2 linked regions of the Nitratifractor salsuginis DSM 16511 genome follow. The protein of the gene in region 2 binds, or shares a complex with, the protein of the main gene of each other region. Links are inferred from orthologs where the notes say so. Each region holds a gene or a part of one and is shown on either strand. Other genes may lie near its edges.

Region 1 (6,246 bases), 1.9 Mb from region 2 along the record:
AACTTTGGCAAAAATAGCGCTGAATTCCTGCTCTTTTACCATTCTTTTTCGTCGCTTTTGAACCACAGATAGGGCACTTTTTTACAAGCCATCTGTAAAAAAGTCCTTTTTAGGCACCATATTACCGAAGGTTTAAAGGATTTTTAGCAACCCGAAAAACCGCTTTAGCTCCGACTTGAGGGGCAAAGCCCCGTACTTGCGACGTGCGACTACTTCCTCCTCCTCCGATAACTCAAAGCCTCCAGAAGCTCTTTGCGGCCGATCATTTCAAACCCCACCAGGTCGGCAAGGGTCCGAGCCACCTTTTTGAGGCTGACGATGGAACGTTGGGAGAGGGCGAAGCGTGTGATGGCCTGCTCCAGGACTTTCTGCGCCTCCTCATCCAGGACACAGTAGCGCTCCACCTCCGCCTCGTTGAGTTTGCCGTTGAGCCGCTCCTGCCCCCGCTCCTTCTGCCGGAGAAAAGCTTCGATCACCTGGCGGTGCATCGTCGCCGAATCGACACTCCCTCTATCGCCGGCTTCCACCTCCTGCATCGTCACAAACAAATCGATCCGATCGAGGAAGGGATCCGAGAGGCGGTTGCGGTAGCGTTTGATCTCCGCTTCGCTGCATCGGCAAACCCGACTCTGGGCCAGGAGATTGCCGCAGGGGCAGGGATTCATCGCTGCCACGAACATAAAATCGGCTTCATAGCTGACTTTGCTGTGGACCCGGGCGATATGGACCCGGCGATCCTGCAAAGGCTCTCGCAATGCCTCCAATACATTTTTGGAAAAGTGGGGCAATTCATCGAAAAAGAGCTGCCCGTGGTGGGCGAGAGCCACTTCCCCGATCTTTGCCGTATTGCTTCCTCCCCCGAAGATGGAAGCCGACGTCGCCGTATGATGGGGGGCCCGGTAGGGACGCCTGGGTTGGAAGTCGGGGATCTGTCCGTCGAGGAATTGATGCTTGGCGATGGCCAGGATCTCCTCTTCACTCACCGGAGGCAGGATATGACGCAGACGCTTGGCGATCATACTCTTGCCGCAGCCGGGGCTCCCCTCCATCAGGAAGTTGTGCATCCCCGCCGCCGCGACCAACGCCGCCCGCTTGGCCACCTCCTGCCCTTTGACTTCGGAAAAATCCTCGGGGTACTCCCGCAGATAGTAGTAGCTCTTCCCCCCAATTTGGAGCGATTCCCCTTCATAGGCACTCTCGGGCTTCTCCCCCTCCATCCCGGTACCTTTCATCAGGCCGATCGCCTCCTGGAGGGTCTCCACCGGCCAATACTCGATCCCGGGGATATGGGAGAGATACGCCATCGCCTCCCTGGGGACAACCGCCCGCCTGATCACCCCCTGCTGACGAAGGGAAAGGATCAATGGGAAAAGCTGCGAGCTGCTTTTGACCCGGCCGTCGAGGCCAAGTTCCCCGAAGACATAGAGATCCTCCTGGTCGATCGACTCTTTGTTGAGGGCGATCAGCAGAGCGATAGGTAGATCAAAATGAGTACCGGACTTGCGGTAGTCGCTCGGAGCAAGATTTACGGTTATCTTGAGCGGGGGGAAGACGAAGCCATTGGTGATGAGCGCCGCCTTGACCCGTTCCCTGGCCTCCTGAATATCGTTTCCGGCAAGGCCGACCACGCTGAAGCCTGGTAAACCCTTGGTGAAGGTGGCTTCCACGGTAATGGGACGCGCCGTCACTCCCTCGAGGGTCGCACTGGCGATGGTATTGATGGCGACACGCTCTTCGATCAGCTCTTCCGTTTGAACGGGGTTCTCACTCATACTTCTTCCTCGTTGGTATTGCGTTATTATCCACAGATTTGATCAGGATGCACTGAGAAATGGCAGAGTGAAAGATTTTCTATAAGAAAAAGAAGAGGCCCAAACGGGCTATTTTTTCCCACGTAGGCGTTTTTTCCACTCTTTTTCGAACTTTTTGCGTTTGAGGAGGGAGAGTTTCTCGATAAAGAGCCTGCCTTCGAGATGATCCATCTCGTGCTGCACAGCGATAGCGAGGAAGTCGTCATCTTCGAGGATGTGTTTTTCTCCGTAGCGGTCCTGATACTCGATGCGCACCGCCTTGTAGCGCTCCACCTCTTCGAAATAGCCCGGGACCGAGAGGCACCCCTCCTGATAGCGGGTCTTCCCTTCGGCATCCAAAATCACCGGGTTGATCACCTCCAGGGTATTCTCTTTGGGCTGCTGGACCCTGGGGTCCTCCGAATCGGTGTCCACGGGGACATTGATGATCAAAGCCCGCACGGGCACAGCCACCTGGATAGCGGCGAGGCCCACCCCGTTTTTGGCGATCATCGTTTCGTACATATCGTCCAGCAGGGTATGAAGCTCCTCGTCGAAACGCTCCACGGGCTGGGAGATCTCTTTGAGCCGTTTGTCGGGATAGACGACGATGTCACGAATCATACTCGATTACTCCACAAAACTTTTTGTCAAAACCTTATCGATGAGGCCATACTCCTGAGCCTCTTCAGCGCTCATAAAGTAGTCCCGCTCGGTATCTTTTTCGATCTTTTTGACGCTCTTGCCGGTCTTCTCGGCCAGGATCTTGTTGAGATAGGTCTTCATCCGCAGGATCTCTTTGGCCTGGATGGCGATATCGGTCGCCTGGCCCTGGGCACCGCCGAGGGGCTGATGGATCATAATGCGGGAGCTGGGCAGGGCGTAGCGCTTGCCTTCGGCTCCGCACGCCAGCAAAAAGGCCCCCATACTCGCCGCCTGGCCGATGCAGATGGTGCTGACATCGGGCTTGATGTAGTTCATCGTATCGTAGATGGAAAAGCCGCTGGTGATCACTCCGCCAGGGGAGTTGATGTAAAAGTAGATGTCTTTGTCGGGATCCTGGGCTTCGAGAAAGAGCAGCTGGGCTACGATGCTCGAAGCCACGGCGTCGTTGACTTCGCCGCTGAGCATAATGATCCGGTCTTTGAGGAGCCGGGAATAGATGTCGTAGCTGCGTTCACCGCGGCCGGTCTGTTCGATGACATAGGGGATATAGCTCATAGAAATACCTTTGATTCAGGAAGATTGAACGATTTGAGAAAGAGGCCGTCGCCCGCGAAGACAGCAACGGCGATTGGAGTGAGAATACTATTTCTTTCCGGCGTTGTCAAGGTCGAGCAGCTTGCCGAAGAGCTTGTCTTCGATCATCCCCATCTTGATGGCGGGGATGAGGTTGTTCTTCTGATAATACTTCAGAAGGGCTTCGGGATCCTGGCCCGCCATCAGCGCTTCGTAGTAGAGCACCTGGCTGACTTCCTGATCGCTCACATCCACATTCTCTTTCTTGGCCAGGGCATCGACGATGAAGGTCGCTTTGACACTGCGGGTCGCGTCGTCACGGACCGACTCGCGCAGCTCTTCGATCTTTTCGGCATTGCCCTGGATCGCTTCGAGCTCCTCTTTGGAGAGGCTCTGGGCCTTCTGGTTGGCCAGGTTGTCGATCTCCTGCTCTACGATGTTCTCGGGCAGATCGAATTCGAACGCCTCTACCAGCGCATCAAGCAGCTTGGGCTTGAGCTCTTCGTTGTAGAGCTTGTTGAGCTTCTCGGTGCGGATCTGCTCAGCCAGCTGCTCTTTGAGGCTCTCGAGAGTCGCATCCTCTTTTTTGGTGATCGCTTTGGCCAGCTCGTCGTCGATCTTGGGCTCGGCTTTCACCTTGATGTCTTTGAGGGTGATTTCGAACTCGGTCTCTTTGCCCGCCAGGTTGGGCGCCTGGTAATCCTCGGGGAAAGTAACCTTGATGCGCTTGGTCTCGCCCTTTTTCATCCCGATCATCTGCTCTTCGAAGCCGGGGATGAACTGTCCCGAACCGATCTGCAGTTCGAAATCCTGGGCGCTTCCCCCCTCGAAAGGCTCTCCGTCAAGATAGCCGGTGAAGTCGAAGACGGCGGTGTCACCCTCCTGCAGGGGGCGGTCCTCTTCCAGGCTGACCAGCGGAGCCACCTGCTCGGCCAGAGTCTTGAGGCGCTCTTCGATCTCCTCTTCGCTCACTTCGGGGACTTCATAGGAGGGAACGAGCTTCTCATACCCTTCCACATCCACCTGGGGACGGAGGCAGATCTGAATCTCCGCCTCGATCTTCTCGTCACCCTTCTCGTATTTTTTGAAGATGGGCTGCCCGATAATCTCGGCAGGCTCGATCCCCGCCTCGGCATAAGCCTGGTTGAGCATATCACGGATCGCTTCACCCTCGGCATCCTCCTGCAGCTTCTCGCCGTACATCTTTTTGACGATGTGCGCGGGGACCTTCCCCTTGCGGAAGCCGTCCACTTTCATCTGCTTGCCGGCCTCCTTGGCCAGTTTGTCCACTTTGGCTTCCACTTCGCTGGTAGGGATCTCCCCCTTGATGAGCACGTTGGCGTTATTGATCTTTTCGGTTTTGATTTCCACGGAATTGGTCCTTTGTCGGTAATAATAAATGGCAACGATTTTACCAAAAAGTAGCTAAAAGCCTCATCTGTGCTACAATCGCTCCAAATTCCACACTCCCGAGGCAGAAAAGATGAGTGACAAGAGCAAGAAGATCGAAGCGGCCGTTCGGACCATTCTGGAGAACCTGGGTGAAGATCCCGATCGTGAGGGGCTGCTCAAAACCCCCCACCGGGTGGCAAAGGCTCTGGAATTCCTCACCGAGGGATACCACAAAGACCCCGAAGAGATTTTGAAAAAGGCCCTCTTCACCAGCAGCAACGACGAGATGGTCCTGGTACGGGATATCGAATTCTACTCCCTGTGTGAGCACCATATGCTCCCCATCATCGGCCGGGCCCACGTCGCCTACATCCCCGACGGCAAAGTCGTCGGCCTCTCCAAGATCCCCAGAGTGGTCAACCTCTTCGCCCGGCGCTTGCAGATCCAGGAGCAGCTGACTGAGCAGATCGCCGACGCCATCAGCGACACCATCCACCCCAAAGGGGTCGCCGTGGTCATCCACGCCCGCCATATGTGTATGGAGATGCGCGGCGTCGAAAAGATCAACTCCACCACCGTCACCTCCGCCCTCAGAGGCCTCTTCAAAAAAGACATCCGTACCCGCAACGAATTCTACGACCTCATCAACGCCAACGTCCCTTCGAATTTCTGAGGGGAGCGTTGAGCGCTGAGCGCTGAGCGTTGAAAAATTGGTCACTAGTCATTAGCCATTGGTCATTGGGCCAGCTGAGATCGTGTTAAGTGCTACGTGCTAAGTGTTACGATTTTTTGACAGTTGCCGACTTCTCACTTATTCGGTTACTCACTGATGTTATGCAAAAGTAATATCATTGGTACAGGAGCAGCGACTTTAGTCGCATAGCTCTAAAGATCATAGGCTAATTTCAGCGACTAAAGTCGCTGCTCCAGCACTCTTGCCGATCAATACCCTTTAATTTCTCCCAATGACAAATGACTAATGACCAATGACATAACATCGGTTACTCGGTTACTCATTCTCCATCTTCCATTTTCAATCTTCCATCTCAGAAGAAAGTCTCTCTTTCTGCTATAATTGTCGAAACCTGACAATATGACTCAGCATTAAGGAGGCCCGAGCCTATGAACGTCTATCTCGACAACAACCGCCTCACCCCCGTCGACCCCCTGGTCAAGGCGGTGATGGAACCATTTTTGGATCAGCCCTACGGCGATCTGGCGGCGCTGCACGATTTCGGCGCATCTACCCGCAAAGCCTACAACGAAGCGGTAGAGAAGTGCTACGCCGGAGTCCACGCCCCCGACAAAGCGACCCTGGTCTTTACTTCCGGCGCCGCAGAAGCCAACAGCACCGTCTTTATGAGCACCTTTTTGCGCTTCATCCTCACCGGGCGCAAGAACAACATTATCCTCTCCGAACGCGAACCCCTGCCTACCTTAGAACTGGCCCGCTTTTTCGAAGAGCAGGGATGCCGGGTCAACTATCTGCCGGTCAACAGCGACGGCGTTATCGATCCTGAAACGCTGACTGATTACATCACCCCCCGCACCGCCCTGGTGAGCGTAAGCATGGTCGATGCCGAAAGCGGCGCCATCAACCCCGTGGAGGAGATCGCCGAGATCTGCCGGAAATACGATGTTCCTTTCCATACCGACGCCACCCAGGCCCTGGGGCGCATCCCCGTCGATTGGGAGCGGATCGAACCCGACTTTTTGAGCTTCTCCTCCGAGACCCTCCACGCCCCCGCCGGGGTGGGCGGCCTCTTCCTCAAAGAGGGAGTCGAGCTCCAGCCCATCATCCCCGGAGGGCGGATGAAAGCCGAGC
Region 2 (6,241 bases):
GCGGGTATGGGGGCGGGACTCTCGGCCGGAGCCAAAACACCGCTCGCAGCCATAGTAATGATTACCGAAATGAGCCATGATGATGTGGTCATCCCCATGACGGCTGCTGTCATCACCAGTTATATCGTGAGTTTCGGCTACAGCCTATACCTTGGCCAGGAGAATATTTTCCGCAGTAATCTCAAGGATTTCACTCCTACGACCAGAAATTATCCGCCCAAAGAGGCATAATGTTCATTCCGGAATTGCTGCATTTTTTCATATTGCCGATCATCATCGGCCTGATAGGCGGTTTTTCCGCATATCTGTTTCGAATTTTTATACAGTTCTTCTCTTATCAGTACGATAAAATCGACGCCATAGGATCGATAGATTTCTATCTGCTGAGCATGCCTCTTCTCTTTTATCTCTCCCACATCACCATCAACAACTTTTTGCGCGATCGCGCCAATGTGACCATAGATGAAATTGCCAAAAAGATTTCACTCCTTAGCGGGCGATTCTCATTCATCAAAGGTTTTCTGGTCCTGCTTTTTACCTCCTTGAGCATCGGGTTCGGTGTCCCCATAGGCCGGGAGGGACCTATCGCCAAACTGGGAGGGCTTTTGAGCGAAGTTTTTCTGCTGACGGTAAAAACTCAGCGTATCAATATGCCGATTTATCTCAGTGCAGGAGTCTCCTCCGCGATCGCGGCAACCTTCAATGCGCCTATTGCCGGTGTGATATTCGGCATTGAAATCATCATCGGCCGTATCAACTCATATATTATTATTCCGCTGGTCGTTGCCTGTGCAACCTCGACCATGGTCGCCAGGGAATTTATCGGTGACTATACCGCCTTTTATGTTCCTCCCCTGCACTACAGCGACGCCTATTTCAAATACATGCCTCTTGCGGGAATATTTTTCGCCCTCATCGCTCTTGTTCTGACCTTTTCACTCAAACGGATGAGAAAACTCCGCTACAAATATCGCTACAAGTGGAAATATATCATCGTCTTCATCGGTTTCTTTGTGGGGGTGCTGATTGTATTGGAGCCCCAAATAAAGGGGGTCGGATATGAGTATATCAATCAAATCTTTTCTGCCGGATACAAATCCGATACGGCATTCGAAATTATGGCGTCAAAACTTCTTGCCATCATTTTAAGCATCGGTAGCGGAATATTCGGGGGGATGATGTCACCGTCAATTTTCATCGGTGCCTTTGGAGGATACTGGCTGGGTGGGGAGATCAGCCACTTCCAGACAGCGATAGATCCCAGGGTTTTTGCCCTCGTGGGAAGCGCCGCGATGCTTTCGGGCGTATCGAGGGCCCCATTGAGAAGCGCGGTCATCATTACTGAATTGACACATTCATATCAGATGCTTCTGCCCATTTTGATTACATCATCCATCGCTGCCTATATCGTAGCCAAGTCGGAATCCGGATCCTACTTCAAGAGAGGTTTGCTTCAAAGAGGTATCGACATTGAAGATCCGGGTGTTTTGAATTTTTTCAACACGTGCAAACTTGAAAACTACCTCGATAAAATTGAGCCCATCAAACCGAATGATGTCCTGAACAAAATCCTGCGTCGTTTCAGAAAGGCCCACAGTAACTATTTGCCGGTAGTCGACGAGGAGAACAAACTCATCGGCATTCTCTCACTTCGCGATGTCAGAAAGAGCAGACTTATCAGAACGAAAAAGAGAAAGGCTCTTAAAGTAAGCAACCTGATGAGTAAGCGCCCGTTTGCAATCAGTGACCAATCGGTCAAAGAGGACCTCTACAAAGCTATTTCCATTTTAAATGCCGATCACGTTCCATATGTCAAGCCCGACGGTACGTACGTCGGAATGATCAATATCAACAAACTACTCAAAAGTATGACCCTTCATCAGCAGGGATACAGGATAAAAGGCTTTTTCCGATAGTTCACCGATCTCTCCGTCATCTTTTCAACGCGAAGCATCTTCAAACTTTTTCTTCCTGTCGAATTATCCTGTTATGGCACAATACCCTATGCGCCTTTTTATCGCTTCACCCGTTCTTATTTACAATTATACGCAGTTGCGTCAGGATTTCTCCGCTGTCTTGAAGGGCAGATGGGTCGAAGAGAATGCCCTGCATCTGACGTGGATCTTTCTCGGCGATCAACCTGCGGCCGAACCCTGGCGGAAAAAATTGCGTCATCTCACAGCATTGGAAGCACCGATTCCACTCCAGGGGCTCGGCAGCTTCGGCAGGCCACCCAGGGTCTTTCACCTAAAAGCCCATGATCCCCTCCTCTACAAAAAAGCCCGGGAAATGAAAAACAATGGACTGGAACCTTATCGTTTCACTCCCCATGTAACCCTCTGTCGGATTGAAAAGATCGTTAATTGGCGGGAATACAAAAAGTTGTTGGAAAAATACAGAGAAGAAATTCTTGGAGAGATTCTCCCCGAGATCGCACTTTATGAAAGTACGCTCTGCAAAGGAGGTTCGATCTATCGAAAGATCGAGAGTATCGTTTAAGCGGTCCGGCCCGATCAGCCGTTGCGCTTCTCGATGATCTCTTTGGCCACGTTCGCGGGAACTTCGTCGTAGTGATCGAATTCCATCGCGTAGGTAGCCCGGCCCTGGGTCATGGAGCGCAGGTCGGTGGAGTAACCGAACATCTCCGCCAGGGGAACGAAGGCGTCGACGATTTTATTACCGGCACGATCACCCATACCGTTGATTTGACCGCGGCGCTTGTTGATATCGCCGATGACGTCACCCATATACTCTTCGGGGACTTCGACTTCGACCTTCATGATCGGCTCGAGGATAACGGGGTTGGCCTTTTTGGCCCCTTCGCGGAAGCCCATAGAACCGGCCAGTTTGAAGGCCATCTCCGAAGAGTCGACTTCGTGGTAACTTCCGTCGTAGAGGGTCACCTTGACATCCTCGACGGGATAGCCCGCCTGAATACCGCGCTGCATCGCTTCCTGAATACCTTTATCGACGGCGGGGATATATTCTCTGGGAATGACTCCCCCCTTGATCTCGTCGACAAACTCGTATCCGGCACCCTGCTCCTGAGGCTCGATCTTCAGGAAAACATGTCCATACTGACCGCGTCCACCGGACTGCTTGGCGTATTTGTACTCCTGGTTGACGGGAGCCTTGATGGTTTCGCGGTAAGCGACCTGGGGAGCACCGACTTCCGCTTCGACCTTGAATTCACGCATCATCCGGTCGACCAGGATCTCCAGGTGAAGCTCACCCATACCGGAAATGATGGTTTGGCCGGACTCTTCGTCAGTTGTTACACGGAAAGAGGGATCTTCCTGTGCCAATTTCTGAAGGGCGATTCCCATCTTCTCCTGGTCGGCCTTGGTCTTGGGCTCGACGGCGACAGAGATAACCGGATCGGGGAACTCCATCTTTTCGAGAATGACTTTGTCTTTCTCATCGGCCAGAGTATCGCCGGTCAGAGTATATTTCAGACCCACGACGGCACCGATTTCACCGGCGTAGAGTTCACTGATCTCTTCGCGCTTGTTGGAGTGCATTTTCAGCAGACGACCTACGCGCTCTTTCTTGTCTTTACTGGTATTGTAGACATAGGAACCGGACTTCAGGACCCCCCGATAGCTGCGGATAAAGGTCAGCTGACCCACGAAGGGGTCGGTCATGATCTTGAACGCCAGTGCGGCGAACGGACCGTTGTCAGTCGACTCGACATAGACTTCCGTACCGTCTTCGTACTCACCGCGGATGGGAGGAACTTCGGTAGGAGAAGGCAGGTAATCGACGACCGCGTCGAGCAGTGTCTGGACCCCTTTGTTTTTAAAGGCGGTTCCACAGGTCATGGGAACGATGCTCAGATCGATACATCCCTTTTTCAGACCCGCTTTGATCTCCTCTTTGGTGAGCTCTTCGCCCTCCATATATTTGTCGAGGAGTTCGTCGCTGGTTTCGGCGACCGCTTCAATCATCTTTTCACGGTACTCTTCAGCCAGTTCGACAAGATCTTCGGGAATATCGACGACCTCGTACTTCTGCCCCATCAGAGACTGATCGTCGTCCCAGATGACCGCTTTCATCTCGACCAGGTCTACAACCCCTTTGAAATCCTCTTCGGCACCGATGGGGATCTGAATGGGAACTGGATTGGCGTTGAGGCGATCTTTGATCTGACGCTCGACTTCGAAGAAGTCCGCACCGGTCCGGTCCATCTTGTTGACGAATACCATACGGGGAACATGGTATTTGTTGGCCTGACGCCAAACGGTTTCGGATTGGGGCTGGACACCGCCGACCGAACAGAAGACAGCGACCGCACCGTCAAGGACACGCATAGAACGCTCGACTTCGATGGTGAAGTCAACGTGGCCCGGAGTGTCGATAATGTTGATCTGATGACCTTTCCATTCACAGGTGGTCGCCGCGGAGGTAATGGTGATCCCGCGCTCCTGCTCCTGTTCCATCCAGTCCATGGTGGCGGCACCGTCATGGACTTCACCGATCTTGTGGCTGACCCCGGTATAGAAGAGGATCCGCTCGGTCGTGGTGGTCTTTCCGGCGTCGATGTGGGCTGCGATTCCGATGTTTCGTACTTTTTCCAGGGGATGTGATCTGGGCATGTTTTTTCCTTCTTCTTACCAGCGATAATGGGCGAAGGCTTTGTTGGCTTCGGCCATTTTGTAGGTATCTTCCTTCTTCTTGAATGCCGCACCCTTTTCGGTGGCGGCATCCATCAGCTCGTTGGCCAGGCGCTCGACCATTGTCCGCTCATTACGCTTGCGTGCCGCTTCAACGATCCAGCGGATCGCCAAAGACTGCTGGCGAACGGGGCGAACTTCGACGGGAACCTGGTAAGTGGCTCCACCGACACGACGGCTTTTGACTTCCATCACAGGGCGGACATTCTCCATCGCCTTGTTGAAGACATCAATACCCTTTTCACCGGTTTTGGATTCAATTCTCTCCAGGGCACCATACATGATCTTCTGGGCGACACTCTTTTTGCCGTCAAGCATGACGGCATTGATAAACTTGGTCAGGACTTTACTTCCGTGAACAGGATCCGGCATGACCGGACGCTGAGGCGCTCTTCTTCTTCTCATCAATCTTTCCTTTCTTCAATCGACAATTGATTTACTCAAACTTCACCCGCGAAGGTTGATCGGTGAAGCCTGATTTTGGCGGACAGAGCCGCGTGCAAAAAATTCGGCTTACTTGGGCCGCTTGGTTCCGTACTTGGAGCGGGAAACCTTCCGGTTGGCGACTCCAGCGGCATCGAGGGCACCGCGGACGATGTGATACTTCACACCGGGAAGGTCTTTGACCCGGCCGCCGCGGACCAGAACGATGGAGTGTTCCTGAAGGTTGTGACCTTCACCGCCAATGTAGGAGATGACTTCAAAGCCGCTGGTGAGGCGGACTTTCGCGACCTTACGAAGCGCGGAGTTCGGCTTCTTGGGGGTCGTGGTATAGACGCGGGTGCAGACACCGCGACGCTGAGGACAGTTTACTAGGGCAGGTGATTTGGACTTTTTGATCACCTTTTTCCGCTCTTTGCGGATCAACTGGTTGATGGTAGGCAAAGTTGCATCCTTTCATGCTTGTTTTATATAGAGTTTCTCTAAGAGAATTGAATCCGGGCTGAGACAGCTCGAGAAGCGGCTCGCTGCGAGCCTCTTCTTGAGCTGTCGACGGAAAAATAGGCAGTAATTATAGTCAAGAAGACTTAAAAATCATTGAATCCCGTACCGGCCGGGAATTCCGTTCCAGGCGTAGCGGAGTTACTCGGCAGTAAAGAATTTCAGTTTATCCGGCTGGATCATTCCGGTACCGACCGGGATCAGACGTCCGATGACGACGTTCTCCTTGAGGTCCTCCAGATAATCTACCGTTCCGGCGATGGAGGCGGAGGTGAGGACCTTGGTGGTATCCTGGAAGGAGGCGGCGGAGATGATACTGTCGGCACCGACCGCGGCCCGGGTGATTCCCACCAGCATCGGCTCGGCGATGGCGGGCTCACCGCCCCGCTCGACAATCCGCGCGTTCTCTTCCATAAACTTCCGCTTGGAGACGATATCTCCGGCGATAAAGCGGGTATCCCCGCTGTCGATGATCTTGACCTGGCGCATCATCTGGGAAACGATGATCTCGATGTGCTTGTCGGAGATGTTAACCCCCTGGCGGCGGTAGACCTGCTGGACTTCGCTGACGATGTATTCGTAGAGCGCCTTCTCACCCAGTGCTTCGAGAATATCGTGGCTGGAGA

The links.
Region 1: the proteins of rpsG (region 2) and tig are in contact, whole or in part, in a crystal structure (PDB 3GTY), measured with the Thermotoga maritima proteins. The link is inferred for Nitratifractor salsuginis DSM 16511 from one-to-one orthologs. Residues at the interface, in WP_004081843.1 of Thermotoga maritima: Lys34, Lys52, Lys55, Glu59, Arg62, Gln63, Glu66, Asn67, Lys69, Val71, Arg95, Ala109, Lys110, Lys111, Gly112, Arg113, Pro114, Glu117, Glu121, Ile124, Ala125, Tyr127, Asn128, Asn129, Thr130, Gly131, Lys135, Asp139, Arg142, Met143; in WP_004081061.1 of Thermotoga maritima: Glu122, Val124, Val129, Leu130, Tyr133, Glu188, Gly259, Ile262, Tyr263, Glu266, Ser270, Glu273, Gln274, Glu277, Arg308, Gln311, Ile312, Ser315, Tyr316, Glu325, Arg329, Arg336, Leu363, Phe366, Trp367, Arg373, Leu377, Arg381, Leu384, Glu387.

What each region holds. Positions count from the first base shown.
Region 1 is NC_014935.1:8,384-14,629, reverse strand. What follows is about bases 2,250-5,151. They hold tig (trigger factor), read right to left. Parts: upstream 4,401-5,151; coding sequence 3,099-4,400; downstream 2,250-3,098. Other genes in these bases: folE (GTP cyclohydrolase I FolE), read left to right, coding at 4,513-5,094; clpP (ATP-dependent Clp endopeptidase proteolytic subunit ClpP), read right to left, coding at 2,421-3,011; def (peptide deformylase), read right to left, coding at 2,250-2,414. Also shown: NITSA_RS11010 (IS256 family transposase, variant Zn-binding type), read right to left, coding at 1-70; NITSA_RS00060 (YifB family Mg chelatase-like AAA ATPase), read right to left, coding at 210-1,772; more of def, read right to left, coding at 1,881-2,249; NITSA_RS00035 (cysteine desulfurase family protein), read left to right, coding at 5,544-6,246. UniProt on the Bacillus subtilis protein: Involved in protein export. Acts as a chaperone by maintaining the newly synthesized protein in an open conformation. Functions as a peptidyl-prolyl cis-trans isomerase.
Region 2 is NC_014935.1:1,925,582-1,931,822, forward strand. The notes cover bases 3,345-6,241. They hold rpsG (30S ribosomal protein S7), read right to left. Parts: upstream 5,079-6,241; coding sequence 4,611-5,078; downstream 3,345-4,610. Other genes in these bases: fusA (elongation factor G), read right to left, coding at 3,345-4,595; rpsL (30S ribosomal protein S12), read right to left, coding at 5,187-5,558; rpoC (DNA-directed RNA polymerase subunit beta'), read right to left, coding at 5,757-6,241. Also shown: NITSA_RS09840 (chloride channel protein), read left to right, coding at 1-231; NITSA_RS09845 (chloride channel protein), read left to right, coding at 231-1,916; NITSA_RS09850 (2'-5' RNA ligase family protein), read left to right, coding at 1,990-2,499; more of fusA, read right to left, coding at 2,514-3,344.